4 regions of the Shewanella scandinavica genome follow, and region 1 is predicted to be linked to each of the others. Evidence: predicted binding sites of a transcription regulator. Region 1 holds the regulator's gene; each other region holds the start of a gene.
What was found. Region 1 encodes sigma-54, which starts transcription at its own class of promoters, with help from an activator protein. Its sites were predicted from a motif close to GTTGGCACGNNNNTNGNNT; they were not measured.
Positions count from the first base shown of each region.

Region 2: the regulator sigma-54 is predicted to act here: its motif matches at 7,366-7,384, upstream of Q4Q50_RS20450 (superinfection exclusion B family protein).
Region 3: the regulator sigma-54 is predicted to act here: its motif matches at 1,125-1,143, upstream of Q4Q50_RS00290 (flagellar assembly protein FlgT).
Region 4: the regulator sigma-54 is predicted to act here: its motif matches at 6,751-6,769, upstream of flgA (flagellar basal body P-ring formation chaperone FlgA).

Region 1 is NZ_JAUOES010000018.1:3,068-11,275, reverse strand. Features, by position in the region: gene Q4Q50_RS15085 (KpsF/GutQ family sugar-phosphate isomerase) at 1-249, shown strand, start outside; gene kdsC (3-deoxy-manno-octulosonate-8-phosphatase KdsC) at 249-800, shown strand; gene lptC (LPS export ABC transporter periplasmic protein LptC) at 797-1,357, shown strand; gene lptA (lipopolysaccharide transport periplasmic protein LptA) at 1,344-1,898, shown strand; gene lptB (LPS export ABC transporter ATP-binding protein) at 1,895-2,626, shown strand; gene Q4Q50_RS15060 (RNA polymerase factor sigma-54) at 2,734-4,212, shown strand; gene hpf (ribosome hibernation promoting factor) at 4,241-4,528, shown strand; gene ptsN (PTS IIA-like nitrogen regulatory protein PtsN) at 4,531-4,974, shown strand; gene rapZ (RNase adapter RapZ) at 4,971-5,825, shown strand; gene Q4Q50_RS15040 (HPr family phosphocarrier protein) at 5,812-6,087, shown strand; gene mgtE (magnesium transporter) at 6,428-7,792, shown strand; gene Q4Q50_RS15030 (molybdate ABC transporter substrate-binding protein) at 7,890-8,208, opposite strand, start outside.
Region 2 is NZ_JAUOES010000035.1:5,134-13,341, reverse strand. Features, by position in the region: gene Q4Q50_RS20490 (efflux RND transporter periplasmic adaptor subunit) at 1-152, opposite strand, end outside; gene Q4Q50_RS20485 (TOBE domain-containing protein) at 622-1,401, opposite strand; gene modA (molybdate ABC transporter substrate-binding protein) at 1,607-2,398, shown strand; gene modB (molybdate ABC transporter permease subunit) at 2,415-3,137, shown strand; gene modC (molybdenum ABC transporter ATP-binding protein ModC) at 3,131-4,216, shown strand; tRNA gene Q4Q50_RS20465 (tRNA-Leu) at 4,304-4,390, opposite strand; gene Q4Q50_RS20460 (bacteriohemerythrin) at 4,536-6,125, opposite strand; gene Q4Q50_RS20455 (DUF3149 domain-containing protein) at 6,439-6,570, shown strand; gene Q4Q50_RS20450 (superinfection exclusion B family protein) at 6,713-7,324, opposite strand; gene Q4Q50_RS20445 (ATP-binding protein) at 7,493-8,208, shown strand, end outside.
Region 3 is NZ_JAUOES010000001.1:52,963-61,170, forward strand. Features, by position in the region: gene Q4Q50_RS00280 (LPP20 family lipoprotein) at 1-315, opposite strand, end outside; gene Q4Q50_RS00285 (FlgO family outer membrane protein) at 312-944, opposite strand; gene Q4Q50_RS00290 (flagellar assembly protein FlgT) at 1,224-2,390, shown strand; tRNA gene Q4Q50_RS00295 (tRNA-Arg) at 2,446-2,521, shown strand; gene Q4Q50_RS00300 (motility associated factor glycosyltransferase family protein) at 2,573-3,865, shown strand; gene Q4Q50_RS00305 (hypothetical protein) at 3,865-4,119, shown strand; gene Q4Q50_RS00310 (glycosyltransferase) at 4,133-5,140, opposite strand; gene Q4Q50_RS00315 (thiamine pyrophosphate-binding protein) at 5,140-6,942, opposite strand; gene Q4Q50_RS00320 (class I SAM-dependent methyltransferase) at 6,956-8,098, opposite strand; gene Q4Q50_RS00325 (radical SAM protein) at 8,123-8,208, opposite strand, start outside.
Region 4 is NZ_JAUOES010000001.1:44,246-52,453, forward strand. Features, by position in the region: gene flgG (flagellar basal-body rod protein FlgG) at 1-709, opposite strand, end outside; gene flgF (flagellar basal-body rod protein FlgF) at 720-1,463, opposite strand; gene flgE (flagellar hook protein FlgE) at 1,636-2,997, opposite strand; gene flgD (flagellar hook assembly protein FlgD) at 3,079-3,849, opposite strand; gene flgC (flagellar basal body rod protein FlgC) at 3,874-4,290, opposite strand; gene flgB (flagellar basal body rod protein FlgB) at 4,293-4,697, opposite strand; gene Q4Q50_RS00255 (CheR family methyltransferase) at 4,841-5,680, opposite strand; gene Q4Q50_RS00260 (chemotaxis protein CheV) at 5,780-6,700, opposite strand; gene flgA (flagellar basal body P-ring formation chaperone FlgA) at 6,906-7,613, shown strand; gene flgM (flagellar biosynthesis anti-sigma factor FlgM) at 7,689-8,012, shown strand; gene Q4Q50_RS00275 (flagella synthesis protein FlgN) at 8,015-8,208, shown strand, end outside.

The DNA.
Region 1 (8,208 bases):
AAGCTGGTTGGTATCTTCACCGATGGTGATTTACGCCGCGTTATCGATGCCGAAGTGAATCTACGTACTACGCCCATCGCCGATGTGATGACCCGTAACTGCGTGACCATCACCGACGGTGTGTTGGCCGCCCAAGCTCTGCAAGTGATGGACTCAAAAAACATCAACGGATTAATTGTTATCGATAAAGACCGCCATCCAATCGGCGCTCTTAACATGCTAGACATGGTTAAAGCAGGAGTCATTTAATGCCACAGCAAGGATTTTACGGCCCAATCAGTGATGATGTGTGGCAACGCGCGCAAAAGATTAAACTGTTGATCTGTGACGTCGACGGGGTGTTTTCCGACGGTCGTATTTACCTAAGCAATAGCGGCGAAGAGCTAAAAGCCTTCCACACCCGCGACGGCTATGGCGTGCGCTCGATACTCACCAGCGGTTTTAATCTTGCGGTGATTACTGGACGTCAATCCAAAATCGTTGAAAACCGTATGACGGCGCTTGGCGTAACCCATATCTACCAAGGCGTAGACAATAAGTTCGAGCCCTATGAAGCATTGCTCGCACTCTATGGCGTTACCCCAGAAGAAGTGGCGTATATCGGTGATGACATTGTCGATCTACCAGTAATGAATGTCGTCGGTTTAGCAGTCAGCGTAGCCGATGGTCATCCCTATGTTCGTCAGCACGCCCACTTTGTGACTACGCTCAATGGCGGCCACGGTGCCTTGCGTGAACTCACAGATCTATTGCTACTCAGTCAAAATAAATTCACTTCGGCCCATGGAATGAGTATATGAGTCGTGTGACACTCGCGATTATCGCTTTTTTTGGAACGGCATTAGTGCTTTATTGGCAAGTGCAGAACAAACACAGCGGTGATACCGATAACAGAGTAAAAGATCAAAATACCCCAGATTTCATCGTTGAAGATCTGCGCAGTGTTGAGTTCAATGAACAAGGGCTAGTCAATAGCCGTGTGACGGCGAAACACATGGAACATTATGATTCAACGAATCAAACTTACTTTACTCAACCTGTTTATCTTGTTTATCCAGACCAAGGTAAAGCACAATGGCAACTCAGAGCAGATCAGGGCAAGCTAAACAAGGAAACGGGCAAGGTTGTATTAGAAAACAATGTTATTATTGATGCCATTAGCCCAGAAGAACCGATCCAGACCTTGTCCACCAGTTATCTGGAACTCGATCTCAATACGATGATAATGACCTCTGACCGCACCATTTACGTCACAGGGAAAGATTTTAATATTCAAGGCCAAGGCCTTTATGCCGACCTCAACGCGCAAGAAGTGCAATTGACCAGTCAGGTAGTAGGAACATATGAAGCAAAATAACGTATTACTTGCCAGCCTAATGCTAATAATGAGCATGAGCGCCTTTGCTAAAGTCGACGACCTGAAACAGGAAGTCAAAATCAAGGCTGTGAGCCAAACGGCAGATATCAAGAACAACCAGATCATCTTCTTTGGTCCGGTTGAAGTCACCCAAGGTTCGATTAAAATCCATGCAGATCAACTGCGTGCATTTTCTGCCGAAGGTGAAAATAGCAAAATTTTAGTGGCCACTGGCAACCCTGCGACGTACAGCCAAGTATTAGACGATGGCCGTCCAGCCTCGGCGAGCGCGAAAGAAATTCGTTACGATATGGCGAGCCGCACCCTGACACTTAAAGGTCTAGCCTCGTTAGATCAAGCAGGCAGCCAAGTGACGGGTAATTTGATCCGCTACAACATCATCCAGCAAAAATTAATTGCCGAGAGTACCGGCAGTGGTGACGATCGCGTGATCACGATTATTCAGCCAGAAAGCTATCAAGATGATGCCAAACCAGACGCGCCAGCAGATAAACCTGTGAAAAAGCAGGACTCTAAATGACCCAAATCACCCTAAGAGCACAAAATCTGGCGAAGAGTTACAAGAGTCGCCAAGTGGTTAAAGACGTCAGTCTGACGGTAAAAACCGGTCAGGTCGTTGGCCTACTCGGCCCGAACGGCGCGGGTAAAACTACCACCTTTTACATGGTCGTCGGTCTGGTTAAAAGCGATAAAGGCCACATTTTTATCGACGATGATGATTTAACCGCAGATCCTATGCACCTGCGCGCCCGCAAAGGCATAGGTTACTTGCCACAGGAAGCCAGTATCTTCCGTAAACTGACCGTCCATGACAACATCATGGCCGTGCTGCAAACGCGTAAAGAATTAAAAAAAGAGCAAAGGGAAGAAGAGCTAGAACATCTGCTTGAAGAGTTCCACATCACCCACATCCGTGACAGCCAAGGCATGTCATTGTCGGGCGGTGAACGTCGCCGTGTCGAAATTGCGCGGGCGTTAGCAGCAAATCCTAAGTTCATTTTGCTCGATGAACCCTTTGCTGGTGTCGATCCGATTTCGGTTATCGACATTAAAAAGATTATCGAACAGCTCAAAAGTCGTGGCCTTGGCGTGTTGATCACAGACCACAATGTCCGTGAGACATTAGATGTGTGTGAACATGCCTATATCGTGAGTCACGGAAACTTGATTGCCGAAGGAACACCCGCAGAGATCTTAGACAATCAGCAAGTTAGGGCTGTGTACTTAGGTGAACAATTCAGGCTATAGTTAATCAAGCGGAGCCAATGCAGGTAATTTATGCCACCATTGGACTCCACTCAAGATGATAACAAGCGACCTCATCCAACAATAATAACGTAGGGATCAGCGGTAACATGAAAGCGTCACTCCAGCTCAAACTGGGTCAACAGTTAACCATGACGCCACAATTACAACAGGCCATACGTCTGTTGCAACTGTCGTCATTAGAACTGCAGCAAGAGATCCAGCAAGCCTTAGATTCTAATCCCCTTCTCGAGCTGGAAGAGGATCAATTCGACGCCACTAAAGACCCTGTAAACCAAACGCTATCCGATACGGATTTCAGTGAATCTAGCACCCTGCCGCCAGAAAAAGACAGCTCCACCATAGACACGGCAGAGTCGCTCACGAAAGAGTCCATGCCCGACGAACTCCCCATGGACACCACATGGGATGAAGTGTTCACCGCCTCCCCTAATTCTGGCCCCGGCGGCAGTCGTGAAGATGATATGCCCTTCCAAGGTGAGACCAGTGAAGGCTTGTATGAGCACTTAGAATGGCAAAAAAACCTCACACCGTTTTCTGAAACTGATTTAGCCATTGCCACCGCCATTATTGATGCCATTGACGATCAGGGCTATCTCACCCAAAGCACTGAAGAAATTCTCGAAGCGATGGGCAATCCTGAAGTTGAGCTTGACGAAGTCGAAGCCGTACTCAAGCGCATTCAACATTTTGATCCCATTGGTGTTGCCGCCCGCGATTTAAGCGAGTGCCTGCTGATCCAACTGTCGCATTTCGCCGCTGACACTCTACACCTCGAAAATGCCCGCATGTTGATCAAAGATCATTTAGATCTGATCGCCGCGCGCGATTTTAGATTGTTGATGCGTAAGACTAAATTAAAAGAGGATGAGTTAAGGGACGGCATCGCGCTTATCCAAACCCTCAATCCCCGCCCAGGTTTATTGATTACGCCCAACGATGACGAATACGTCATCCCAGATGTGTCTGTGTCGAAGAAGAATGGCCGCTGGGTGGTTGAACTTAACCCAGACTGCATGCCAAAAATCAATGTAAATCAACACTATGCATCGATGGCGCGCAGTACTAAAAACCAAGCAGATAGCCAATTTATTCGTGGCCATCTGCAAGAGGCTAAATGGTTTATCAAAAGCCTAGAAAGCCGTAACGACACTTTACTTAAAGTTGCGAATTGCATAGTGCAATATCAGCAAGGTTTCTTCGAATACGGTGAAGAAGCCATGAAACCTATGGTGCTTAACGATATTGCCGAAGCGGTAGAAATGCATGAGTCCACCATCTCACGGGTGACCACCCAAAAATACATGCATACCCCTAAGGGACTTTTTGAACTAAAATACTTCTTCTCTAGCCACGTCGGAACTGACGATGGTGGGGAGTGCTCATCCACAGCAATCAGAGCCTTCATTAAGAAACTGGTTGCAGCGGAAAACCAGAAAAAACCATTAAGCGACAGTAAGATGGCACAACTTCTGGCAGAACAAGGGATCAACGTAGCCCGCAGAACCATTGCGAAGTACCGAGAGGCTATGCTCATTCCGCCTTCTAATCAGCGTAAAAGTTTATAACCTACAGTGGATATCGGAGGACGTTTCTATGCAAATAAACCTGAGTGGACACCATGTCGAAATTACCGAATCGTTACGCGCATATGTAGAAGAAAAGTTTTCAAAACTTGAACGCCATTTCGAACAGATCAATAATGTGCACGTTGTGCTCAATGTCGAGAAAATGCAACAGATTGCCGAAGCGAGAATAAATCTTATCGGTGGTGAAGTTTTTGCAACTTCAGAGCATGCTGACATGTATGCCGCTATAGACGCCCTGATTGACAAGCTTGATCGTCAGGTTATTAAACACAAAGAGAAGTTAACAAAACACTAATAATGGAACTTTGTACCATACTGCGGCCGGAGTGCACTACCTGCGCCACTCCGGGCAGCAAGAAAAAGGTACTGGAACTCATCAGCGACTTAGTCGCTGCCCAGTACCCGACCCTCTCATCTCAAGAGATATTCGAAAGCCTAGTGGCGCGCGAAAAGATGGGGAGCACAGGTATAGGGAACGGCATCGCCATTCCACATGGTCGATTAACCGATATAGAGCAGCCCATTGCCATACTCATTAAGTGTGAAGAGCCGATAGCATTCGATGCTATCGATAAGCAACCTGTTGATATTTTATTTGCACTACTGGTGCCTGCAGACCAATGTCAGCAGCACTTAAGTACCTTGTCTTGCATGGCCGAAAAGCTGAGCGACAAGCAAATATTAAAGCAATTACGCAAGACGCATGATGAAACGGAACTCTATCAGGTAATCACTGGATGAAACTGGTCATAGTGTCGGGCCGCTCAGGCTCAGGCAAATCTGTCGCCCTAAGGGTACTCGAAGATCTCGGCTATTATTGTGTCGATAACCTTCCCTTGCCCTTAATCGGCACTTTGCTTGAGCAACTCAAAGGCAGTAACGATCTCGTCGCCATCAGTGTCGACGTGCGTAACATGCCTGAGCAGGATAAAGTCTTAGTGAAGCAACTCGCGAGCCTGCCTCCTGATACTGAGTTAACCAGCTTCTTCCTCAATTCCAGCGATAAAATTCTGCTTAAGCGTTACAGCGAGACCCGCCGTTTGCATCCTTTGTCGAAGAGCCAAGTCTCTTTGCAAGAAGCGATAAAGCTGGAAGGGAAACTGCTCGAGCCTATGTCAAAACTGGTCGATCACTACATAGATACGTCGAATCTGAATATCTATGATTTAAGCGATCAAGTGAGACAAATTCTGCTCGGCAGCGTCGATAAAGAGTTAGTGATCAACTTCGAGTCCTTTGGCTTTAAGCACGGTATGCCAACTGAAGCCGACTTTATGTTTGATGTACGCTTTCTGCCTAACCCACACTGGGAGCTGGCGCTACGTCCATTGACTGGCTTAGATGAACCCGTGGCTGAATTCTTAAATCGTCAACCACTCGTGAATAAGTTCATCTGGCAAATCGAGAATTTACTGGAAACTTGGCTGCCGCATCTCGAGCGCAACAATCGCAGTTATTTAACTGTAGCGATTGGCTGCACGGGTGGACAACACAGATCGGTTTACGTCGCAGAGCAATTGGCTAAACGCTTTAGTAACGGTAAACATAAAGTTTATGCCCGCCATCGAGAGCTGAATAATGCCAAAGCTTGAACGTCAGATCACCATCTGTAACAAACTGGGATTACATGCCCGTGCCGCCACTAAGTTGGTGGTACTGGCATCCGAGTTTGATGCGACCATCACCTTAATACAAGGCGATAAACAGGCATCGGCCGCCAGCGTGCTTGGCTTATTGATGCTTGAGACTGGCATGGGTAAAACCATTAAGCTTATCGCCGAAGGTCCAGATGCTGAGCCCGCTCTGGATGCCATTTGTGCCTTGATCGATGCTAAGTTTGACGAAGCCTGTTAGTTTCATTTCATACTCAGCGTTCCACACAGACACTCAGATTAGTACACATCACACTTAGCACTGCGTATTTGTGCAGTTCACATCTCGTTTCAAAAGCTTGGCGACACATTTGTCGCTCGACGACACGAACCATAGGCGATTACACTAGCGAGCATTACCGCTGACTCACCTTAGTCTTAGCCGCCTTAATCTATGCGTAAAACGCATGACCTATGCCAGAGCGCTCTATCTGTGACTGAAGCATAGCTATCGCGAAGTCACCGCTAAGTCTCAGCCCTGCGCCAAGTAGCGCACTCTCGAACCAATTTGCCGCACAGTGGCAGACAACTATGGAGGACAAATGCCCGTAGATAATTCAGAAAACGCTCACACCGGACATAGTCTCGACCAGTTAAACCAAGCGCTTAGCAGTGGCATGTTTGTACACGTACGTAACATGCTGCAAAAAATGGCCGCCTCAGATATCGCGCTGATCTTAGAATCCTCACCACCCAGCGCCAGACAAGTGCTGTGGCAGCTTATCGATCAAGAACAAATAGGCGACATACTCGACGAGTTAAGCGAGGAACTCAAAGATCCGCTGATCCGCAGCATGAGTCCTGAGCGAGTTGCGAAAGCGACGGCGAGTATGGACACCGACGATCTGGCCTATATTCTACGTAGTCTTCCCGATGCCGTTTACAAGCAAGTGCTGCAGTCGATGACAGAACAAAACCGCCAGCGGGTAGAACAGGCCTTATCCTATCCCGATGAGACCGCCGGCAGCTTGATGAACACAGATACCGTTACTCTAAGACCCGATGTAAATATCGATGTGGTGCTGCGCTATCTTCGCCAAAGGGGCAACCTGCCAGACACCACAGATACCTTATATGTCGTCGATAAACAGGACAAAGTGCTCGGCGGTGTCAGGCTGGCAGATCTACTGACTTGCGCGCCAAGCACCACAATTCGCAACATCATGGACCCCGATATCCAAAGTATTCCTGTGAGCATGTCCGACAGTGAAGTGGCGCAGAAATTCGAACGCAATGACTGGGTATCAGCTCCCGTCGTTGACAGCGATGGCAAGCTGCTAGGACGGATCACAATCGATGACGTGGTCGATGTTATCCGCGAAGACGCCGAGCATTCCATGATGGGGATGGCGGGGATGGATGATGACGAGGATACGTTTGGCCCAGTGCTAAAAAGTACCCTACGTCGCTCACTCTGGCTCACGATTAACTTGTTCGCTGCACTGCTCGCCTCCTCTGTCAGCAATATGTTTGAAGGCACTATCGAGCAATTTGCCACTATCGCTATCTTGATGACAATTGTCCCTAGCATGGGCGGTGTGGCCGGTAATCAAACCTTAGCGCTCGTGATCCGTGGTATTGCTTTAGGCCATATCGGCCAAAGCAACGCCCGTTGGCTTATTGGTAAAGAATTATCGATTGGCTTTCTCAATGGCTTAATGTGGTCAATTTTGGTGTTTATTGCCGTGTTGCTGTGGAAGGATGATATGGCACTGGCGGGCTTAATTGGTAGCGCCATGCTGATCAACATGACAGTGGCAGGTCTTGCAGGTGCGAGTATTCCATTGATTTTAAAACGCCTTAAAATCGATCCTGCCCTCGCGGGCGGCATGGTGCTCACCACAGTCACTGACGTGGTTGGTCTGTTCGCCTTCCTCGGATTAGCCACGCTCTACCTGATGCACTAACGCACTAATTCTTTAACGCTTTTACAGTTTGAGTTGATAACAAAAACGGCACCAAAAAGGATGCCGTTTTTTTATCTCGCTGGAAAACTAAATAAGGCTATTTTGCCGGAGGTTGAAAACCATAACGACTCAGAATCGCTTGGCCTTTTGCCGATAGAATAAACTCAGCTAACGGCTTAGCGGCATCATTGGCGCCCTGCAAAACCAATAAACCATAGTCGGCCCCCACGGCGAGTTCCTGCGGTAAGTCAATGATTTGTAGACTCGGCACTTCTTGTTTAGCCAGCACAGCATTAGTGCAGTAGGTTAAAAAGATATCCGCTTGTTTGTTTTCCATCACCCAGCCATAGGGATTGCGATCTTTAGGCGGTTTAGCACTCTCAGGGCCTCCCGTCAGTTGCAATGCCTTGGTCTCT
Region 2 (8,208 bases), on a different contig from region 1:
AACACTGAGTTTTCGATATCGCCACGGCGCACCGCTTCAGTCACATAGGCAGGTGCCGTTTCAGGCTTATGCCACATAAAATAAGCACCGCCACCTAGGAGGATTAAGCCGCTTAACGCGAGCAGCAATTTACGCTTTGAGGATTTTTTCATCGGTATTGTCGTGTCCATCAATGCTAAAGACAGCAAGCATTCATCTTGCTAAGGAACAGAAATTGTTCCAACAGTATATAGAGTTAGCCAAAGACAGTAGACGAAGGAAGTGTCGTTAACAGGTAAAGATTTGCAAATATCTGTGTAAAAATTTGCAAGGGAAGCACGGCTGAGTATTAGGTAGCAATGCCGATTTAGTGCGATACCAAATCGTTAGGCGGTAAATTGTAGGGGTTCGACGTTCTATGATTGTGCCACTTATGGTAGTTCTGCCATGCAAACGAATCTAGATATACAAACTTCATTTAATTCTTTTTCAAGAAAGATCAAGGTCGTGGGGTGAAGCCTTATGACTTTGATGTCGATTTAAATACAAAAACGAACGATCCCATTCGACAACAATAACGCCAAGTACTGGCCATTCTCAGTGAATAACCCAATGATTAATCGAATCAATCACTCAACTCGACTAATTCATGCTGGCGAGGATCACCTGCGTGGCATCAAAACAGGCAAAACATGGCTCGCCGACAGCCAAACTCTGCATTTGGGTGAGTGGCATCACTGAATAGATGATGTCTTTACCATTAATATCTATGGCTAATTCGGCCTTATCGCCAAGTTCAGTCACACTCAGCAAACGGCCGCTGAGGCAATTTTGCCCATCCACTTCGCAGGCATGTGTCGTCGCCCGTACCGCGGGGGCTTTAAACAGTAACAACACCGATTTATCCAAGGCTAACTGCAAGCGCTCGCGGCTCGAATGGGTCACTGAAATCTGAATCTGTTGCCCGCCCGCTAAGGTCACGCTAATTTTGTCATTTAATCCAAATGAATCAATGCCATTGATACGACCCGTTAACTGATTACGGGCGCTAGTATTGAGTGAGAAATGCGCCATCACATCCAATAAACTGTGCATGTCGACGGACTCATCAAGCAAGGCGGCCAAGGCCATTGCTTGTACTTGGGAGGTGATGGAATACACCTTGAGCAAACGCTCGCCAAATTCGGTGAGTTTCGCGCCGCCACCGCCTTTGCCGCCCTTTTCGCTGCACACTACGGGTTCGGGCATGGCGGTGTTCATCTCATTAATCGCGTCCCACGCCGCTTTATAACTGATCCCCGCAAGCTTAGCGCCTTGGCTTATCGAGCCTGTGTTGGCGACCTGCTCAAGCAGGCTTATCCGCCTAGGATTGGCGAAGGGCTTATCCCCGAGGGAAAGCGTAAGTAATGCATGTAAATCCATCGTTTATCCCGCACCCAAGTCTGACTTGAGTCCTATTGTCCTTCATCACCTTGAGGATACCAATAAGATTGCCGAGATATTTCAGCGGATTAATACCATTAATCCACAAGAAACCACACACAGATCACTAATTGATTGTTTAGGGCTTGAATGATCGATATGTAGATTGGTATATAACGATCACTTTTTATCACGGAGGAACACAATGAAATCCATTCACCTTAAGCAATTACTGCGTTTTACCACGGCTTCATTATTCACAATGGTACTGACATCTAGCCCAGTTTTTGCGGCAGACAATGAGCAAGTGACAGTTTTTGCTGCGGCATCACTCACCAATGCCCTTAACGAAATCGGCCAGCAATATGAAAAAGAACACAATACTAAGGTGATATTCTCCTTCGCCTCTTCTTCAACACTGGCAAAACAAGTGGCCAATGGTGCGCCCGCCGATCTGTTTGTCTCGGCCAATCAAAAGTGGATGGATTATCTGGTCGATGCCAAAGCGGTCGATGTTAACAGCCGTAAAACCTTGCTAAAAAACACCTTAGTCTTGATTGCCGAAAAAAATAGCCCCATCACAGAGGTGGTGCTCAATGGCGATTGGGATATCAAAACCGCATTAAAAGGCAGCCGTATGGCCGTTGGCGATCCTGATCATGTGCCCGCAGGACAATATTCCAAGCAAGCCCTCGAAAATCTCAAGCTGTGGCAAGCTGCTGAGCCCTTACTCGCCCGCGCTAACAATGTCCGCGCCGCACTCGCCTTAGTTGAACAGGGTGAAGCGCCGCTAGGCATAGTGTATTCAACCGATGCGAAAGTCGCCCAGAAGATCAAAATCGTGGCCACCTTCCCAGAGACGAGCTACAGCCCAATTGAATACCCTATCGCCTTAGTCAAACAAGAATCGACGGCAAGCGCCAAAGCGTTCAATGAGTATCTGCAAGGCCCAAGCGCAAAAAATGTGTTTGAGAAATATGGCTTTGGAGTGAATTAGGGTGCTGATTGGTTCTTTGTTAAGCGGCTCTCTGCTAAGTGGCTCCCTTTTAAGCGACTATGAAATTGCCGCACTGCTGCTCAGTTTAAAGGTGTCATCCGTTGCCGTTATCGCCAGTTTACCCTTGGGTATTTTGTGCGCTTGGTTACTGGCAAGGGTCGAGTTTCCTGGCAAGGCTCTATTTGACAGTGTGCTCCATCTACCACTGGTGTTACCGCCCGTGGTAGTGGGTTACCTCTTGCTGATCAGCATGGGCCGTCAAGGTTTTATCGGCCAGTGGTTATTTAATTGGTTTGGCATCAGTTTTAGCTTTAGTTGGCGCGGTGCGGCTCTCGCGGCGGCGATAGTGTCATTCCCGCTGATGGTCAGAGCCATACGCCAATCCTTTGAAACCGTTGATATTCGACTCGAGCAGGCCGCACGCACTTTAGGTAGCAGTCGATGGCGGGTATTTCTCACCATCACACTGCCGCTCACCTCTCCAGGGATAGTGTCAGGAATGATTATCGCCTTTGCCCGCAGCCTAGGGGAATTTGGCTCGACCATTACCTTCGTTTCTAATATCCCAGGTGAAACCCGTACGATTCCGCTCGCCATGTACTCTTTTATTGAAACCCCAGGGGCCGAATATCAGGCCATGCGTCTATGCATTATCTCGATCGTTATCGCGCTCGCGTCTTTACTCGCCTCCCAATGGATGAGTAAAAAAGCCCTGCAGAGGACGGCAAGCGTATGTTAACAATCAATATTGAAAAACGGCTCGGACAGCTGCAACTGAAAGTCGATACCCAACTACCATTGCAAGGCGTGACAGCCGTTTTTGGCCGCTCGGGTGCGGGTAAAACCTCGCTAGTGAACCTACTCGGTGGGCTTTCAACCCCAGATTGCGGTGAAATCCGCCTCGGTGACAAACTGCTTTATCAACAAGGCAAAGTGAACCTTCCACCAGAAAAGCGCCATATTGGCTATGTATTTCAAGAGGCACGGCTGTTTCCACACTATAGCGTGAAGGGCAATCTCAACTATGGTGTGCGTAAAGCCAACCCAGTATTGTTCGATAGAATTGTGCAACTACTAGGGATTGAAAAACTCCTCAATCGCTATCCCAGTACGCTATCGGGCGGTGAAAAACAACGGGTTGCCATTGGCCGTGCCCTGCTGACATCGCCCGATATGCTGTTGATGGATGAACCGCTAGCGTCACTCGATTTACCCCGTAAACGCGAGTTGTTGCCCTACCTGCAAACCTTAACGCAGGAACTAAAACTGCCGATAGTGTATGTGAGCCACAGCCTAGATGAGATCTTACAACTGGCGGATTATATGCTGGTGTTGCATCAGGGAAAATTGATCGCCCAAGGCGCCTTAAGTGAAGTGTGGAATAGCGAGCAAATGCGGCCTTGGGTGCCATTGCAGGAACTCAGCTCACTCCTCAGTGCTAAGGTTGCCGACAGACATCCCGACTACCCCATGACGCGACTCGTGATGGATGATGGAAACTATTTGTGGGTAAGCGGCTATCTGACTGAAACGACAAAGAAACTCAAAGTGCGTATTCAGGCAAATCATGTCTCGGTTTGCACTGAGGTTCCCAAAGGCTCAAGTATCCGCAACCTACTAAAGGGAAAAATTAAAGACTTATATCCCAGCGATAACGGCGGGCAAATCCAATTAAAAATCGCCCTAGGCCGCGATGAACTTTGGGCCAACATCACCCCATGGGCCTGCGATGAACTGCAACTCACCCATGGAAAAGCGATTTATGCACAAATCAAAGGCGTGACTATGACGCAAATGGATATCGCCGAATCCCACTAGCTCACCCTAAAGCACCGAGCAAAAACCAAATTTCAGGCACAAAAAAACCGACTCTAGGTCGGTTTTAGTTCCTTCATCAGAAGGATTTGGTACCAGTGGCCAGACTCGAACTGGCACGCTTTTAAGGGCGGGGGATTTTGAATCCCCTGTGTCTACCGATTTCACCACACTGGCATATCAAATATGCACTTAGAAGCAATCAAACAACTGGCTGTCTCTAAGTGCTGGGAATTATACCTTTGCCCATGACAATGGCAAGTCTTTTGCCGCGACTTTAATACAAATTGCATTTAACCGCTCAAAAATCATGCTCTTGGGGTTATTCTGCGCCATGGGATAACAAAAAGGCGGTATATTCTTTATCACTTTTTTGGATATGGTTAACCAACCAAGCCTTCAAGAAAGTCATTAATTCGTCGGCAACATCTTCCCCTTTTACAACCCGCTTTTGAAAATCAAGTACTTGCCCGACTAACTTGCCGTGTTTTTCCTTATGACTGTCGGTTTGTGGGTAGCCAAAACGGGCAAAGAGCTCTTCTTCATAGGCAAAGTGATTGGCGGTGTAATCCACCAGCCCTTGCACGATACGTTTGATAGCTTCGAGCCCATAGTCTTCATTTAATGTACGGTGTAATTCATTGATCAATGAGACTAAGCGCTGATGTTGACGATTGATCTCTGGCATCCCTATGTCTAATTCAGGCCCCCATTTCACAAACAGTTTATTTTGTGCCTGAGTCGAATTAAAGAAAGCCGCATTCACATGGAATCGATGCAACAAGGAGCCGATTTCCTGCGACATGTTATACACTTTCAAGCTCGATAAGTTAGTGTTGTTGGTGTGAGATGCATTACTCAGCGCGAGTTCTGCCATCACAGTGATATTTTTATTAATTTCTTCAGCAACTGTGTGTTGTTGCCCTGATGCCGTGGCGATTTGATGGGACATATCGGTAATGGTCTCCACCTGAGCGACAATCTGCCCGAGTGCACTGTGGGCTTGATCAACCATATCAGCCGTTTCATCGGCAATAGCCACGTTTTTCAACATGACTTCAACACCATGTTGTGCACCTTTTTGTAAGGCGGCGATTTGTTGTTGGATTTCAACCGTGGCTTCAGATGTCCGCTTAGCGAGATTACGCACTTCATCGGCGACAACGGCAAAGCCGCGACCATGCTCGCCAGCTCTCGCACTTTCAATGGCAGCGTTTAAGGCGAGCAAGTTGGTTTGCTCGGCCACCTGCGAAATGGTTTCGATAATGCTACTGATATTGTTGCTGTCGGCGGCCAAGTGCTCAATTACGGTTCGAGTGCTATGGATCTGCTCTGACATAGCGCCAATTTTAGTGACTATGCCATTCATGATTTGGTCGCCATGCTTAGCAGAACTTTGGGCAATGTCGGCAGCTTTCGCCGCACTGACTGCATTTTGCGACACTGCTTGCACGCTTGAAACCATTTGCGTCATCGCACTGGCAGCCAGTTCAGTTTGATGCTCTTGTTCTAACACGCCTTGTTTGGCCTGCTCACTGATGACCTTGATATCTGAGGCGACTTTTTTCATCCCCTCGCAGGTATCAGACAAAGATAAAATCGTGCGGCTGACATCCTCGCCCATGCGGTTGATGCTATGCACGACCTTAATGAACACGCCCGCATCTTTCTCCTCTAATTGATAGCTTAAATCCCCCTCACCTAAATGATGGGCGGCACGCTCAAGCTGCCTTAAATTGCGAATTAATTTATTGATGTTGAAAATTAAAATGCCGGCGAGCGCACTTAAACACAGGATGGCGACAAAGTGCCCTGTGATCACTAAACAATAGAGTGGATAAATCAGCAACAGCAGTGGCGCAAAGATAGAATTATATCCCATTGAATCCTTACGACTTTTATTAGAATCCATTTTTTACTCCTTTAAAAAACTAATATCGCAGCATTCATCTAAAAAACCAAAACCAATAAATAGCATGGTGCGATAACGAAATATCGATCTGGTTAAGTAGATTAATCCTAGACACTAACAGAAGAAGAAACAAAGCCAAATTATTTGAACTCATCACTGTTAAGCATAGCCTCAAACTTGACCAAGATCACAGAGTTAACTAAGAGTTATCGCTTTGTATTCCCATGTCGATTTTTTATTGATCGAGATCAGTATTTTAGCTATCGAATATCGCTAATTTAGAGAGGACTTCACAGGAAAGAGGATTTCAGTCATGGCATTTTGGTTAGATCTAATGTTTGGTAACCCCATAGGCTTACTTTCAATGATCGTTATCTTTAGCACAATAGGGATAGTGTCTTATATCACTTGGATGTTCATTGTGAAGTCGGCACCGAAACAATAGTTTTTGCTCCAGTTGTTCTTCATGTTCTTGTATAAATGCAAAATCTAGGGGGTTTTTATCACCCCCATTTTTTGTTGTCTCGCTTTTCAGAATGTTGCAACTCATCTAAAGCCAGCACTCATCCTAGCGAGACAAAACACGCCTATGCAGCGTGTTTTCTGTTTTGTACTAGACCATTTAAAAATTGCGGACGCGCTTTAATCAACGACTGCATCTCTTCCTGGCTCGGCTCACCCGCAGGCAAACGCAGCACATCGCGGTTGAGATACATGCGGGCCTTCATGGCAATCTTATAGTCGGCTGTCGGTCCCTGAATCGCATAATGGCGCTCGTTACCGAGTTTTTCTAAGATGCAGGCATTCAATAAACTTTTCACAGCGGTTTCATTTTGCGGCAGAGTCAAAATTGTGGCGCCCTGAAGAAAGAACTCTCTGACTAACGCTCGCTCAGCGGGATCAAGCAGGTTCACTTTAGCTTCAATCGTCTCAATAACACGCTTATCACTTAAATGACGAATTGATTCATCTAAGCCTAAGTTAATCAACTGGCTCAAAAAATAGGCGATAGATATGATTAGGCCTAATCCAACAAACTGCGCATGTTCCGGCACAAATTTATCGAGCGCCAGCACTGCCAACACGTTCGGAGGAATAAGGAGTAAGACAGTACAACTCACCATTAGCCACAGCATGACTCTGAACATCATTTTCTTTGGACTAACAAACTTAACTGAATCCAGCTTGAGTTTAAACATAGTGCTATCCCAGTGACAAAAAATTGAACTTATCGGCTAATAAGCAAATTCAATGCCATAAATGAGGAGATATTTCGTTGATTTTATTCGCAAGAAAATGCACTTTCTGGATCTGTAGGTCTATGCTTATAAGCATCTCAAGCCGCTATTGCATAAAGAAAATTTAAGATGCTGACATTCTTTAGCCAACTTATCAAAAGTCCCATAGGCAGGCACCTTACCTTGTCTATTGTACTTTTTAGCTCTGTTATCACCTTAATCACCACTGCCTATCAGTTGATCAGTGATTATCGCAATGACGTTGTGCGCATCGACAGAGTGTTTTCCAATATGGAAAAGGTGAACTTAGATGTTCTCGCCGCCAGTATTTGGGTGATTGACGAGCGGCTAATTAACACTCAGCTCAATGGCTTAATTCAGCTGCCCGATATTAACTACATTTCGATTAAAGATGACAGCGGCCAAGCATGGAATGCAGGCGAGCAAAAGCAAGAACACTCCTTAGATAAAACCTTCCCGCTAGTTTATAAATCCCCGACCGAGAGCATTAATGTCGGCACACTTGAAATACAAGTCGATGTCGATGCCATCTATCAGCGCTTGTATGATAAAGCCATTATCATTTTGCTCTCTAACGGAATAAAGACCTTCTTAGTTGCTGGATTTATTCTGTTTTTAGTATGGTTCAATATTACCAAGCACTTAGATAAACTCAGTCAATACTGCAAAGGTATCGACCTAGATCAAGAATACGAGCCGCTGCAATTTGCCCGCCAAGAAAAAATTGATGAGTTTAAACAAGTCGCCGACTCCATCAACAGCATGCAAGTACAACTGAGAAGCTCCTTTGGCGCCTTAAAGAAATCTAAGGCTGAACTGCAAAC
Region 3 (8,208 bases), on a different contig from region 1:
ACGGATCACGCCAGAAACCGACGCTTTAACATTATCGTCCGTCAACATCCAATCACTGACACTACTGTTTGCCGTTATTTTCTGCCCATAAACTTGTTCTGCTAATTCACGATAGGCCACAATTTTTGATGCTTGCATGGCCATCAACACTCTTTGTGATTGCTCTTTAGCCGGTTGAGTCGCTAAGGGCGCATATCCTATGGCCGTTAACTTAGGAAAACTCGGCGGCGGCACATCTTCCCATTGCACATATCTATCTTTAGCCGCGCAGCCAGTTAGCATTAGCGCCGCAATAAATAACAGGTAGCGTTTCATTTTCCATCTCCTAAAACACGCACTTCATTCATGCCTGGACTCGCCTGACGATATAAGACGCCATTTTGTGACACAATTTGCTCCGATGGCTGCATGTAGTTTGCCAACTCTTTTTGAGTCACAAACGTTTGAGAGGCCGATACCACGCGATTGTTACTTATATTCACAATCCGAGTATTGATCGCCATACCATTGGTAACTGGGCTCATAGTCGAAACGACAAGATGCTCAACGGGAAGATTTTTCGACAATTGTTGCCAATCTCGCGTCAAAATAAAATCCCCATTAGCCGTCACTCTCAAGCCATCTGCTAAATTTAAATCAACCACATTAAACTGAAAGCTATGGAGCGACGTCATTAATCCTTGCTGTAACTGCTGCGCCAACGCATTTGTGCCATTCATGTCACCCACTAATACAGGGGTTGTGACCACAATAGGCTGATCTGAACGCAAAGCATCATTTTGCTTAACGAGCTCTGTCACAATTCGCTGTGCTAAATGGTTGATCACTGCCGTTGGCGGCAACCCATTGCCATCCACTAAACTCGGCTTGGGCGGTGTAACCGATTTAGCCACGCATCCACCTAACATAATCAATGTTAAGGGAATAATTACACGCTTTAGCATTGGATTTACCTCATTTGTGGGTGTACTGGCAATTAAATAACTCACACTCTATGCGTTTCATTTTTGTGAGTAACAAAAGCCAGCAATCTTCAGACCAAAATTGCTCCAGCCCGACAATATTATGCTCATACGCTGTATATCGACTGCGCCAATGGAAACTTTATCGAAAACTCTCGTTACTCAGGCATGAAATTTGCTTTGCCGGTATATTAGATTAAGTGTCAGGAAACTGGCTCGATTAGCAAGCTCGCCAATAGCTTAGCGATAAGGATTGTATTGATGCACATACCACGTTCAGCTTCGCTCATCATTTTGAGCCTTGCACTGCTGTCTTTGCCTACTCGGGCCGAATGGATAGAAGCCAGTGGTGAAGCGACTATTATCAATGGTAATACGGCTCAAGCAAGGGAAGAAGCGATTAATCAAGCCGTTAGCTATGCTACATTAAGCACAGGCATTCAAATATCCAGTGAACAACAAACCTCTAACGGAAACCTTACACAAAATAATTTTGCGATAAATCGCAACGCCCAAGCTATCAGCATCCAACTCGTTAGCGAACGAATCCAGGGAAACAAAATTTATGTGTCCCTACGACTCGATCTAAATGATGATCCTACGCAGCAGTGTCCAAATGGACAATTAAAGGCCGCGATTCTAATCCCTCAAGCACAAATCAAAGATCGTACTCAGCTCAGATATGGGCAGCTTTCAGGTTTTGAAGAAGTTATTTCAGAAAAACTTGGTAGTGTTATAGACGATTACTCCGCCACAGGCTTTAGCCACACTCACGCTAAAGAACTGCTCGATATTAAACAAGACCTAGTAGATATTCGCGGTTATCGACTCCCAAGCTGGCTCAGTGAAATTACCGACAGCCAATATATCCTCCAACCACAAATTATGGATATCTCAATGGAGCCAGTGCAGGCAACCTTCCTAGGATTTTGGGATGAAGCTCCACTCAGGCAATTCCAGTTCAAACTTAGCCTCTATCATGGGATCAGTGGCGAAGAAGTTTGGAGTAAAAGCTACAGCACATCGGCGCCATGGGAATTTGAAGAACAAGCCATTATTGCCCCGAATACGGACAGATTCTGGCGATCATCCTATGGCAAAAATATTACTAAGTTAATGCAACAGGCTACCCATGATTTAGACAGCACACTCAATTGCAGACCCTTACTCGGCCAAGTCGTAAGCCGCCAAGCGGACAGGATCATTTTAAATCTCGGCCGTAAACATGGCATTCGTGTTGGGGATAAATTCCAAGTCGTATTACAGCAAAACCTACCGGATAGACTCAATGAAATGCGCGCAGTCGCAACCAAAAGTCGAGCCACGGTAAAAATTGAACAAGTGAGTGAAGAAAGCTCAACAGCAGTACTTGTTGACCAAAATGCGGCCTACAATGTGCAGATAAACGACATAGCGCTTAAGATTTAAGCAACTAAATCATAAGCCTTTTAATCAGAGATAAAACCAGTATAATCACTGTCGTCTCTCTATAGCTCAACAGGATAGAGCAGCCGCCTCCTAAGCGGCCGATCGGGGTTCGAGTCCCTGTGGAGAGACCAGATAGTGACCTTGGTGATATCAAACTCCCAGAAATCTTCCGGAGAAACGGAATGACTGAGCTATTTGCGTCTAATCTCAATATTATCGTCAAGCGTTGGCCTATCGTAGCAGCTGCAATAAAATCAAGTCCATTTGATCACCTTAAAGCTCACTTAGTTATTGGAAGTAATCAAACAATCAGTGTTAATGGTATTCAATTAAGCAGCCGACACGATCGTATTGCAGAAGCCAAGCTGTACATCAATACCCTTCCAAAAGATGTAAATAGTGTGACAGTTTATGGTGTGGGTATGGGAGATGTTCCGACACTATTAATTGAAAAAAACTCGATTAATACGATTAAAGTCTGCTTGCTTAATACATCACTATTCTCATTATTGATCACCTATACAGATCAATCAGAATGGCTTAGTCATCCCAAAGTTCAACTACTCGAGCCCCAAAAACAAAATCGCCTTGATCCGGTCTATATTGCCATCACCCCAGACTTAAGTTTAGTCTCAAATGAAAATGCCAGTTTACGTGATTTGCTGGTTTACGAAAATAATATAGAATTTGTGAATAGCAAACATAAATTAGATGACCCTGTAATTAAAGCAAGATTCTCAGAGAATCTCTCTTTTCTCAAATTAGATCCTGATGCCGCAATGTTAAAATTAATACACAAGCAGCACACAGCTTTTGTCATAGGATCTGGCCCTACACTCGAGGAACATTACGGTTATCTAAAATCACAGCGTGAGCGGCCTAGCAATGATAGGCCATTGCTGATAGCAGTAGATACATCGTTCAAAGCATTAATGGGACAAGGTATTATTCCTGATATTCTCGTTAGTATCGAGCATAATATTACACAAGAGCATCTACCAGAAAGTATTCCTGAAACAGTAACGCTAGTCTATTTCCCTAGAATACCCGCGAAAGTAATTAGTTCTTGGCCTGGTCCTCGTTTTAATGCGTATTCAAAAGGGAAAATTTACGATCAGCTTCATAAAACATATCCAAAATTACGTTTATTTACTAATGGCAGCGTGATTCATCCAGCCATAGATCTTGCAGTACACTTAAATATCTGGGAAATTACATTATTCGGATGTGATTTTAGCTATCCAAATAATAAAACCCATGCATTTTGGAAGGATGGTGAAATTGGGCCTAAGGCGGGGAATGCAAAACACTGGATAATCAATGGTAGAGGCGAGCGAGTTGCAACTGATCTTAACTTTAGAGCCTACCTTAGAAACTTGGAACATTATATAGCAACTAAACCTCGTATAAAGTTTTATCAATCAAACCTATCTGGTGCGAAAATCAAAGGAACTCAATTCAAGGATTGCAAATAATGCTGCATAATAATCAAGCCTTAGACGTTCAACTAATTAATACAGCGCAACAATTCCGTTTGGGAAAAGAGGCCGAAGCCTCTAAAAGATTAAGAAATTGCATAGATTTACTTGAGTCAGAACTGAAAAAATTAAAGGATACATCAGCCATTTCTAACATAATACCATTAATGTTAGCCGCTCAAGAACGACAAGACTGGCTTGGACTTGCAGATTATTTAGAGTATGAATTAGCTTATATTCTAAACAACTAAAATCACTTTATTTTTATATATCTAACTTTGGATTAATCAACCTAATTAATTGATACCTCTTTCGCCTAATCCACTCAATCGCTCCTGCAAAAACTTTGCAGATAACTGAAGGAATTAAGCACAAAAAAAACATATAACAAAAAATAACTTTACCGCAAAGTTTTAAAACACTATTTTTATTTTCCCCCAACAATTTAAAGTTTAACCCATTTGCCCCTCGAATGTGTAACAAACTTCTCCAGCTTAATAAACCAGAGTGAGTTACTAATAATTTTTTTGCAATATCTTTACTTCTATCCGAATATACATCCGGTAAATTAGCAACGAAAGATGGCCAATTATAAAACATTATTTCAAAAAATCTTGAGGGCCATCCAACTTTTCTGACTGGCGTTTTAAGAGTTACTACACTTAAATCTCTACAAAAAAGTAAACTAAAATGATTACTTGCAATATAATCAAGCACAAAGCCGACAATACCAAAATCAGTCCCCCTATACTTTTCAAATCTAGGATGAGAAATCAACTTCCTATTAATAATGTTGCAACTAATACACGCAATGATTGGTGTCAATTCATCAATTACTAAATTTTTATTATTATAAACAATTTCAGTATTATGTCTATAACGTCCAACCAAGTTAGTTAAGATAAAGTCGTACTCGTTAGACCCAACTAATGTTCCTAAAATTCCATCTAAAACTGATGGTAATATTTCATAAGAATCACCTAGTATCCAAATATATTTTGAATTCGGCATAAAAACTGCATTTTCAATATTCTCATCTGAGGTCACAGTTTTAGTCAGAGATTTAACAAAAATAAATTCGTATTTACTTTTCCAATAAGCAATTACCTCAAGCGTATTATCTGTAGATGCATTATTAGAAATATAAAGCCCTATGTTAAATAACTTAAGTCGTTCAATATGTTTTTTTAAAAAAAAATCTACAAACTCAGCCCTATTATAAGTTGGCATAACAATAGCCAACGTTGTATTTAAACCTGGATGCATTTTCATTATTTCTCAGAAATTTTCCAAATATTTTCAGCCATTTCATTTTGAGATAAAAAAGGAGACATATCTTCTAGTGATGGCGATACTATACTTCCATCTGAAAGCTGTTTTGACGCTAACTTAGGAGAGAAAGCCTGAGTATCATCAAGAATAAGCTCACAGATAACTGGACCAGAATGAACCATCACTTGTTTAATAGTACTCTCCATAGAAGCATGATTATCACATTTAAAATAAGGTAAACCGAAACCCTTACTCAATGACTCAAATTTTGGAAATGTAACACCAGAGTTTCTACTCGCACCAACTTCAACACCATCAAAAAAGTTCTTTTGTGTTTGATAAATTGATGAGTAACCTGCATTATTTAAAATGAATATCTTAATTGGCAATTTATTACCAACGATAGTTTCAAGTTCTTGGAGATTCATCATAATACTACCATCGCCAGCAAAACAGACAATAGGCATAGCTGGAGCCCCATAAGAGGCTCCTATTGCAGCTGGTAACTCGTACCCCATAGATGCGGAGCCAGAATTTGTCCATAAACGAGTTTTAGATTTAATTACTGCAGCTTGGAAGCCAATCACGCAAGCAGACCCATTTGCGGCAACGACTATTTGGTCATCAGATAGCATCTTGAAAAACGTATCCATAAAGCAATATGGATTCACTTTAGATGAATTCCAATACTCTTTTAATACAACAGGATATCGCTTCAATCTATCTTTACACCAATCTAACCAAACTCGATGTTTAGGTTGGGCAGCAATATTCTGCTGTAAAAGAAATGGTATCAGATCAGCTAGGTCTGCTTGTATAGGTTTATCGATAATTAAACTTGGCTTTTGCATTTCCAACTCATCAATATCAACCATAATCTTATAAGCTTTAGGTGCAAATGCAGTCCAATTATAACTAATTTGCCGAATATTTAATCGGCACCCTAATATAAGAATTAAATCTGCATTTTGAATGACAAAATTACCTGAGCGATTTCCAACTGTTCCTGGTCTACCTACATATAAAGAATGTTCGTCGGGTAATAAATCATGAGCGTTCCAACCTGTAACTACTGGGACTTGAAATCTATCGATTAACTGAAGAAATGGCTCGTATGAGCGGCTAATCCTAACTCCAGAACCGGCTAAAATAACAGGCCTTTCAGACAATTCGATTGCACTAATAATTTCTGCTGACTCACTTAACAAATCCAAACTAAGCCATGGGTGCTCTAATTCTTCCGGATTAAATCCTACAAGTTCATCTGGATTAATGAATGAGCTTTGAACATCAATCGGAACATCTAACCAACAAGGGCCAGGACGTCCATGCGTTGCAAGATAAAATGCCTTTTCAAGGTGATAGCGAATTGAAGATGGATCGCTAATCATCTGTGAGTATTTAGTAATAGAGTGCACTATCTTACAAATATCAATCTCTTGATCACCATATTGTCGCAATGACATCCCAGTACTTTGAATCGTTGTTTGATACTTAACTTGCCCTGATATGACTAACATACTCAGAGAGTCTGTCCAAGCACCATGAACACCAGTAATTGCATTTGTTCCACCAGGACCAGTAGTCACATTAACAAGGGCTGGGCGATGAGTTAAGCGACTATATGACTCTGCAGCCATAGCGCAGGCTTGTTCATGATGATTAAAGATACAGTTCAAACCATTATGCCTACCAAGTGATTGATTAAGGTGCATAGCACCTCCACCAGTCACCATAAAAACCTGCTCGACTCCTAATTCAACTAATCGCTGTGCAATATAGTCCGATAATTTGATATTCATTTATATAAACTCTTTAGTAAGCGACTATTTTATTTCCTTCGAGAAGATAAGTGTTAAATTTTCGCTTGAAATTCTTTACGATGTTTAAAACTTCTTGAGGGTAAATTCCCGGCACCATTACAATCACTGCATCTACATCTGAATATTCTAATGTCTCTGGTGAAACTATTTTAGTCAACATAACAGGACTGAATAGCCCTTGCTTAAATGGAGCTGAATCAATAATAAACTCAATATTATTCAACTTACTAATAGCAAGTAAAGCTAATGTTCTGTGCCCAGCTCCCCAGACAGCAACTTTTTTCCCAACAGAGACATATTTATCGACTAGTGTATTTAATTCGGCACTTAAAGAATTTACTTCTTCCATATACGAGTCTAATCTTAATGAACTTCGTTTTCTTACAATTGCTAAAATATCATTACTATTATTAATTTCCTGACACTCGAGCACATCGAACCCATTAAATTCAAATGCTCTACGTAAAGTACTAACTGTAAAGTATACTAAATGATCAGCAACGAACTCATATAGACACTTTGATTCGAGAAGGTATGACAAATTAGGTACTGTAATATATCCTACAGCATTATCTGTTGAGTTAGTGTAAATCGAATCTATAAATTGTTTTATGTCTGGTTGATGTTCCAAATAGTTAAATGAGAAAAATACTTCTGCTTTCTTAGTTATTTTCTGATCTGGTAGATAACCACAAATCATACTTCTCTCAAAAAGAACACCCTCTTCTACGGAACTCTCTGAATATTCTATACCTTCAGCACGAAGACCAGCATCAACTATAACATCTAACATGCCACCTTTACCGCAACCTATTTCAAGCGCAGTTTTTCCTAGTAAATTGTATTTCTTAACAAAAGTTGTAATTTCATTTAACCGCGTAGTTCTAGAATGCGGTGACAAAACAGCAGCAGTAATAACTTCTCTGAAATAACTCACTGGAGCAGCTTTAAGCTGTACTAAATCACATTTATTACATTGAAAAACTGCAAGTTCGATTGGCGATTCGTTATCTAACTGCTTGCTAGTTAAAAAATGCTGCGCGGCTTTTGGAAATGGGAAAAGGGTAATTAACGCATTACCTGGAAGCTCTGCGCGACACAAACGACAGTGTTCTATTTGTTCAAAATACGTCATAACTTAGTCCTATCAAATATCTAGCTATTGATGGTCAAGACTAATCTTAGTCGATGCAATTTCTTTCCATTTTTGCTGATTCAAACCCATATTATAGGCAGGCAAACCAT
Region 4 (8,208 bases), on a different contig from region 1:
TTTCGATAAGGTTCACCAGTTCTTCGGTCACGTTAACGTTAGAGGTTTCTAAGGCGCCTTGGCGAATAGCTCCCATGCCATCTAACGAAGCAGTACCTTGAATTGGCGTGCCACTCGCACCGGTTTCCGTGTATAAGTTTTGCCCCATAGGATCCAGACCCGATGGATTAATAAAATCCGTCATTGTCAACTGACCCACAACTTGGTTCTCTGCAGTACCAGGGGTTTTCACTGAAACTTCACCCTCAGCGGAAACGGTAATACTGGTCGCATTGTCAGGAATCGTGATCGCGGGTTGCAACAAGTAGCCAGAACCTGGCGTCACAATCTGGCCCGTATCGTCTAAGGTAAACTGACCATTTCGGGTATAGGCTGCAGTACCATCAGGTAGCTGGATTTCAAAAAAGCCGGGGCCTTCAATCATCAGATCTAATGAGTTATCCGTAGTCAGCATGTTGCCTTGGGTAAACATTTTCTGCGTGGCGACGACTTTGGTACCCGCACCTATGTTTAACCCATTAGGTAACTTAGTGTTAGAAGCGCTGACACCGCCCGCTTGGTTAACTGTTTGGTAAAGCAAATCTTCAAATACTGCGCGACTTTTCTTGTAGCCCACAGTGCTGGCGTTCGCCACGTTGTTCGAGATCACCGCAATGTCAGTTTGCTGTGCGTCTAAGCCAGTTTTACTAATCCATAACGCCGGATGCATAATCTATCTCCTAACTAATACGCATTAATGAAGATGAAGCGCGATCATTCTCTTCCGCGGTTTTCATCATCTTGACTTGCAATTCAAACTGACGCTGAAGGTCAATCAAAGACACCATTTCATCGACAGGGTTAACGTTACTGCCTTCCACTGCGCCACTTTCAACTGCGACGAAAGGATCAGCTGGTGCTGGTTCTCCTGACATTTGTCGAAATAATCCATCTTCACCACGCATCATCTGCGCATTACCGGGATTAACGAGTTTCAAGCGACCAACTTCTTCCACCACTTCAGCGGTAGCGCCCTGAGGTCGCACAGAAATAATGCCATCCTGAGAAATTGAAACCTTCTCAATAGGGAGCGGCAACACTATGGGGCCCGCATCTCCCATAACAGGATTTCCCCTGTCATTGTGTAGTAAACCCGTAGAGTCGAAACTTAAACTGCCTGAGCGGGTATAGGCTTCACTGCCATCTTTTGCCTGCACGGCAAACCAGCCGTCGCCTTTAATGGCAACATCGAGATCTCGTCCAGTGGTTTTTATGGGACCAGAGCGAAAATTAGCTGACGGAGATTCTGTCATCGCAAATACCCTGGAAGGCAACCCTTCACCGAAGGCTTGCATTGAGCGAGCTTGTGCCATATCGGATTTAAAACCGTCGGTATTAGCATTGGCTAAGTTGTTCGCACGGAGCGCCAGCTCATTCATATTTTGCTTGGCGCCACTCATGGCGACATAAAGGAATTTGTCCACAGACTGCTCCGTCAAATTTTCTACATGACAATAGCAAAGCAAGCATCGTGCCAATAAAGTTGACGTTTAATTTACTGATAGAATTGAAGAATAAGGAAATGAAGTGAATTGATAGCAGGATAAAGGCTAAGTGTTGCCACTGGCGGCAACACTTAGTCAAACAATGTAATGATTAGCGGATTTGTAATACGGTTTGTTGCAGTGTGTTGTTCACTTCAAGGGTACGAGAGTTCGCTTGGAAGTTACGCTGCGCCGAAATCAAATCGACCAGTTCAGTGGTCAAATCGATATTCGATTGCTCTAACGCCGATGAACTTATGCTACCAAAAGTACCACTGTTTGCCTCACCAGCAAGAGCAGGGCCAGAATTCAAACTGGCTTTCCACGACGTATTACCCACTTGTGTTAAACCTTGTTCGTTAGCAAATCGAACCAAGGCAACCCGTGCTAAAGGCACAGTTGAACCGTTCGAGTAACTTGCAGTAATTAAACCATCAGCACCAATTTCAACGTTAGTTAAACGACCAACCGTCGTACCGTCTTGTGTTAACTCTGTTGCCGCAAAAGGAGCAGCATATTGCGTTGGTGCATTAAACTTAATTGTTAAGTCTTGAGTTCCATCCGCTCCAGCACCTAAAACGCCTGCACCACCCACACCTAAAGTCTCAGTCTTAACGACCGCTGGATCACTACCGGTATAGACACCAACAGAATTGAACTTAAGTACAGAGCCCTTCCAACCGCCGGTTGTTTGCGCTGTACCGGTTGAGTCAGGGTTACCATCGCCCGTAGTATCCGTTTGATAAGTACCAGCAGCACCAGCTAGATCGACTTGTTTACCATCAATAGCGTAATAAGCCACCCAATTGCTCTCTCCATTATAAGAGGCATCATTAGGCTTAACAAAATAGGTTGTCATGATATGTGGCTCACCGAGTGAGTCATACATTGTCATTGAAGTAACGTTATTGTATGTCTTAGGGTCTAGAGGATCGAATGCAGCAGGGTCAAGGGTACTTTCCTTAGCATTTAGATTCATTTGTAAACTGACATTTTCAGTTTTTACTGGGCTACCTGCAGTATCAGGGATCTGCACTGGTTTCGCTGTAGTCAAACTTACCGATGTCGAATTACCATCTTTATCCACAGGGAATGTCTGCAAAAAATTACCAGCAGAATCAACCATGTAGTTATTTGAATCGACTTTAAATGCCCCTGCTCGAGTAAATGAATGGTCAAGACTGCCTATTTCAGAAGCAGTGACAAAAAAACCACCACCTTTAATTGCCATATCGAGTGAATTACTTGTCAACTGTAAGCTGCCTTGATGGAATTGCTGGGCCACTTGACTCGTTGCAACACCACCACCGACAGCAGTTTTAGAATTTGAAAAGATAGAATTAGCGTAAACATCCGCAAATTCAGCACGCGACTCTTTAAAGCCAATGGTATTCGCATTCGCAATGTTGTTCGCCGTGGTGTTTAAATCTTTCTGTGCGGCAGAAATGCCACTCAATGCAATGTTAAACGACATAATTCACCTCTACTTTTGACTCTATTCAATTGCGGACAACTAACGCCCAATTCGGATTCTAAAAAATTATCTTGTATAAATTTAAGTTTCAGACACAGCTAACACATCGGTTAACTTGATCCCCATACCGCCTCTCAAGTTGAGAATGGCGCCAGTACTGGCCGTACCAAGAGAGACACTGGTCACATGGGCATAAGTTGAAACAGGCAGTTCTTGGGATTTTCCATCCACTAACCCACTCGCCTTAATCGTATAGTTGCCTGCGGTCACAGGTTTTCCATCTTTATCTAAACCATCCCAGTTCACATCGACATTGCCCCCCTTACTGCCATCAACTTTAAAGGTGGTCACAACTTGGCCTTTATCATCCTCAACACGTACAGTAATTTCAGGAATTTTAGCTGGCGTGCTAATCACACCTTTTATTGTTGGGCTTTCAGCTGAAATGTTACCTGTATCGGTTGGGATCAATACCTTACGACCAACAAGTCCTGATGCCTGCAATGCTTGGCTCGACGTCATAACACCGTTTAAATTAACGATTTCATTATTCAACTTAGTAATACCATCAACCGTCGAGAATGATGCCATCTGCGCAATCATTTGGTCGTTGTCGACGGGCTTAAAAGGGTCCTGCATCGATAACTGTTGGCTTAATAACGAGAAAAAGTCATCTTGAGTTAATTGTTGGCTTTTCGCTTCCGGTACTATCGAATCTTTTGGCAGTCGTATGCCATCAAGAAACGGATTACCCGTTGAACTGGTTGATGAGTTGGTCGTCACAGCATTTGATTGACTCTTATTTTGAGCCGTCTGCGCCGATGCTTGGTTAATTTGATTAATGAGGCTCACAGCTTACCTCCTAAGTAACACATGTTATTTACCCATCCCAAGTGTTTGTTGCAGCATAGACTTAGCTGCTTCAGCGACTTGAACATTCATTTGATATGAGCGCGAAGCAGAAATCATATCTGCCATTTCTTCCATGACATTAACATTCGGTTTATAAATAAAGCCGTCCGCATCCGCCATCGGATGATCGGGCGAGTATTCTTTTAGTAGTGGTTTATCACTTTCAACAATGCCTTTTACCGCCACACCTTGAGAGGCTTGTTGCTGACTTTGCGCTTTGGCCATTTCAGCTTCGAAAATAGGATGACGGGAACGATAGGTCTTATCTACGCTACTCGAGACGGAATCAGCGTTAGCTATGTTACTCGCAGTGGTGTTCAACCTGACCGATTGAGCCGACATTCCCGAGCCAGCAACATCAAATATGCTAAATAAACTCATGATTAATCCCCTCTCAGCGCTTTCTTCATGCCACTAAACTTACTGTCTAAAAAACCTAATGACATTTGATATTCAAGGGCATTTTGCATGAATGCCGATTGTTCCTGTTGGATATCAACGGTATTGCCATCACCGGTATCGGGTTGATTTGGCACGCGGAACTTAACAAATTGCCCCGTCAACTCAGCAAGTCCAAAATGCTTGTCTGTCTCTTGCATTTCAAGACTATTACGCTGCTGTTGTTGGCCACGGGCGGCCTGCATTGCCGCAGAAAAATCAACATCGCGGGCTTTATAATGTGGCGTATCGGCGTTAGCGATATTGCTCGAAATGACTTCAGCTCGCTGCGCTCTAATACCGAGAGTGTACTGATGCACACCCAGTGCATTATCAAAATTGATCGCCATAAAATTGCCTCCTCGTGTTACTCACGAAAACAAAGCAATTCATGTGCCAACATCAGGAGACAATGAAAATAACAATTAGGGTATGCTAGTGATGGGTAAAAAATTACCGACAAGTGTCGGTAATTTTCTTTAAAGCTGTAGACTTAAGTCTTTTTCTGGTAATAAATCCCTGGGTTACAACGGACCATATCAAACTCGTCCGTTAAACCAGCTATAGATTCGGAAGCACCAAGAAATAGAATACCTTTTGGATTAAGAGCGGCAGCGAATTGCCGCAAAATTTTTGCCTTTGCCTCAGGCGCAAAATAAATCAGCACATTGCGGCAAAAAATAATGTCGAACTTACCAAGTAAGCTATAACTTTCAAGCAGATTATGTGCTCTAAAGTTCACTAAACGCTTAACATTATCCTTTAACTTCATATTGCCTGAAGGCAAAGCATCAAAAAACTGACGCTTACGCTCTTCGGATAAACCGCGTGCTAATGCCAAGCTATCGTACTCAGCATTTTTGCAGCGTTCTAACATGGAAGGCGATAAATCCGTAGCTTGAATCGAAGCACTACCAGCAAGTGCACCAGGCTTCTTTTGTTGATACTCAAGAATCGTCATCGCCAGTGAATAGGGTTCTTGCCCAGACGAACACGCGGCCGACCAAATTTTAAGTGGACGACCCAAACGACTATACTCAGGTAACAAAACGTTATGCAATAACTCAAATGGATAACGATCACGGAACCACAGGGTTTCATTGGTCGTCATAGCATCAATCACTTCTGCCCGAAGCGCACGTTCCGTTGGCTTCATCGAATGCTTAACCACATCGGATAAGGATGGCAGGTTATATTTCCCCATTAAAGGAGCAAGACGACTGCGCACCAGATATTGCTTATTTTCACCCAGTACGATGCCGCTGTGTTGCTCTAAGAACAACCTAAATTGATTATATTCAGCCTCAGCGAGTGATTTATTTGGCACATTCACATCCTAAATCCTATTGCAAGCACCAAAATCAGTGCGAAACCATCATGTTATAAAGTCGAGATTATAGCGTAAAGCGTATCTAGGTACTAACTACTGCACTTACAAACTTAAGTGTTTATTCACGGCAGCAGCCAGTTCGTCGGGATTAAACTTAGCGATAAAGTCATTGGCCCCCACTTTTTGAACCATTGCCTGATTGAATACACCACTTAATGACGTATGCAGTACCACTTTAATATGCTTGAGCTTAGGATCGTCTCGGATCTCAGCGGTCAAGGTATAGCCATCCATTTCAGGCATCTCAATGTCTGAGATAATGAGAGGGATTTCATCGGCAACATTGTCCATTTCTTTGGCGATTTCTTTAAGCTTATCTAACGCTTCTCGACCATCTTTTGCGGTATCAATTTGTAAGTTCAATGACTCGAGTGAACGAATAATTTGCTTACGCGCCACGGCAGAATCATCGATAACCATAATATGGTAATGCTGGGTTCTGTCGAGGGTCAGCTTTTCATTGGCTTCTTCACTGATAGCGGTTTTAACCGGTGAAATCTCATCTAAGATTTTTTCTACATCGAGAATTTCAACCAATTCACCTTCAATCTCAGTTACAGCCGTCAGATAAGAATAACGACCGGCACCTTGCGGCGGAGGCATAATCGCTTCCCAATTCATGTTGATAATCCGCTCAACAGAACTGACCAAGAAGCCTTGAACGCTACGGTTATATTCAGAAATAATGATGAAACAGTTTTCAGTACTCGCTAAAGGTCTACCACCTGTTGCCGCACTCAGATCAATAACTGAAATAGTCGTACCGCGAATATGCGCGACACCTTTAACATAAGGATTAAGTTTAGGCAAAGTTGTCAGTGGCGGGCACTGCAGTACTTCTTTCACCTTAAACACGTTAATCCCAAACCGTTGACGACCGTTTAATTTAAAAAGCAGCAATTCTAAACGGTTTTGACCAACGAGCTGGGTTCGTTTGTTGACTGAATCAAGAATACTCGACATAACTCTGCCTTGTTGTTCTGTTTATGTACGGCCCTATGACTCGTTTGAGTATAGGCATATTAATTGCTTACGTCTTATCTATCGATAAACATAGTCGAAACTGAGTCAATCTTCTGACAGTGATGCAAAATATTATTACAGTGGTCAGCTTCGAACTTGATAAAAGTATAGGTGCATTCTGGCGTTACAAGCTAGTCTCTTCATTATGAAAGTAAATTTAGTCTGTTTTTTTAGTGTTTTCGCCCTCTTCATGCCCGCTTTTGCGAGTGCAGAGCCTATTGTTCCCACCGTATCGGCCATCTCAGAATTAGCTAAAGCGCTTATTTCAGAAAAGATATCCGTGCCAGCGAATGCCAAAGTCGATATTTCGCCGCAAATAGTTGACGCAAGAATGCTGCCGTCACAATGTTCGTCGCCGATTAAGGTTGAATTGGCTAGTGACAGGGAAATTAGCCGTAATAACACCCTAAAAGTCAGCTGCAATACGCAAGAGCTTGCTTACCCTTGGCAGATTTATATCTCGGTTAGAGTGGATATTTTATTCCCCGTTGTTGTCACAACTGAAACCTTAGCGCCTGGCGAACTCATCTCCCCTAGCCAAGTTGAAATCCGTTACATTGAGCAAAATAGTTTACGGGGCGCTGAATTTGATGACCCAAGTAAATTAGCTGGTGTGCGAGTCAAACGACGCGTCTCGAAGGATAATCCTATATTGAGCAATAACTTATGCTTCGTGTGTAAAAACGACTCGGTATCTATTTATGTTCGCTCTAACTCATTCGAACTTAAAACTGCGGGCGAAGCCCTACAAGATGGCAATAAAGGCGATCGGATCAGAGTCAAAAATAGCAGTTCAAACAAAGAACTAGATGCTATAGTCACGGGCATTGGCGAAGTTGAAGTAAGAATGTAAAATATTCTAAAGCTTTTTTATAAGCTGCCGATACCCCAGTTAAGAAATCCCGTACACACGACGCTGGAGCCGAAAATGGCAATTGATATTAGCAAACTCAACACTGCAACGACCACACAAGTTCGTTCAGGTGCAACTAAAACTAGCAGCGATCAATCTGCTCAAGTTGCCACAAAATCGACAACACCACAAAGAAGCGACTCAGTGGTGATTACAGCGCAAGCACAACAACTTCAAGGAGCTCAGACTAAAATGGCGAGCCTTCCTGAAGTTGATCAAAAGAAAGTGGCCGAAATTAAACAGGCTATCGCCGAAGGCCGCTATAAAATTGACCCAGAAAAGTTGGCTGCCAATATTGCAAGTTTTGAAGCCGAACTTAATGACTTGAATAAAGAGTAACTATGACTGAAATAGCTAAACTGGTAGATCTACAACACGCCCATTTGGCTGTTCTTAAGCAAATCATACTCAAGGAAAAAGGCGCTTTGGTTGACCAAAACGCCGATTTACTGCTTTCTCTTGCTAACGAAAAATCACAATGTCTGAAAGAACTCAAGACTAATGACGATATTCTGGCAAACCACACTGATAAGTC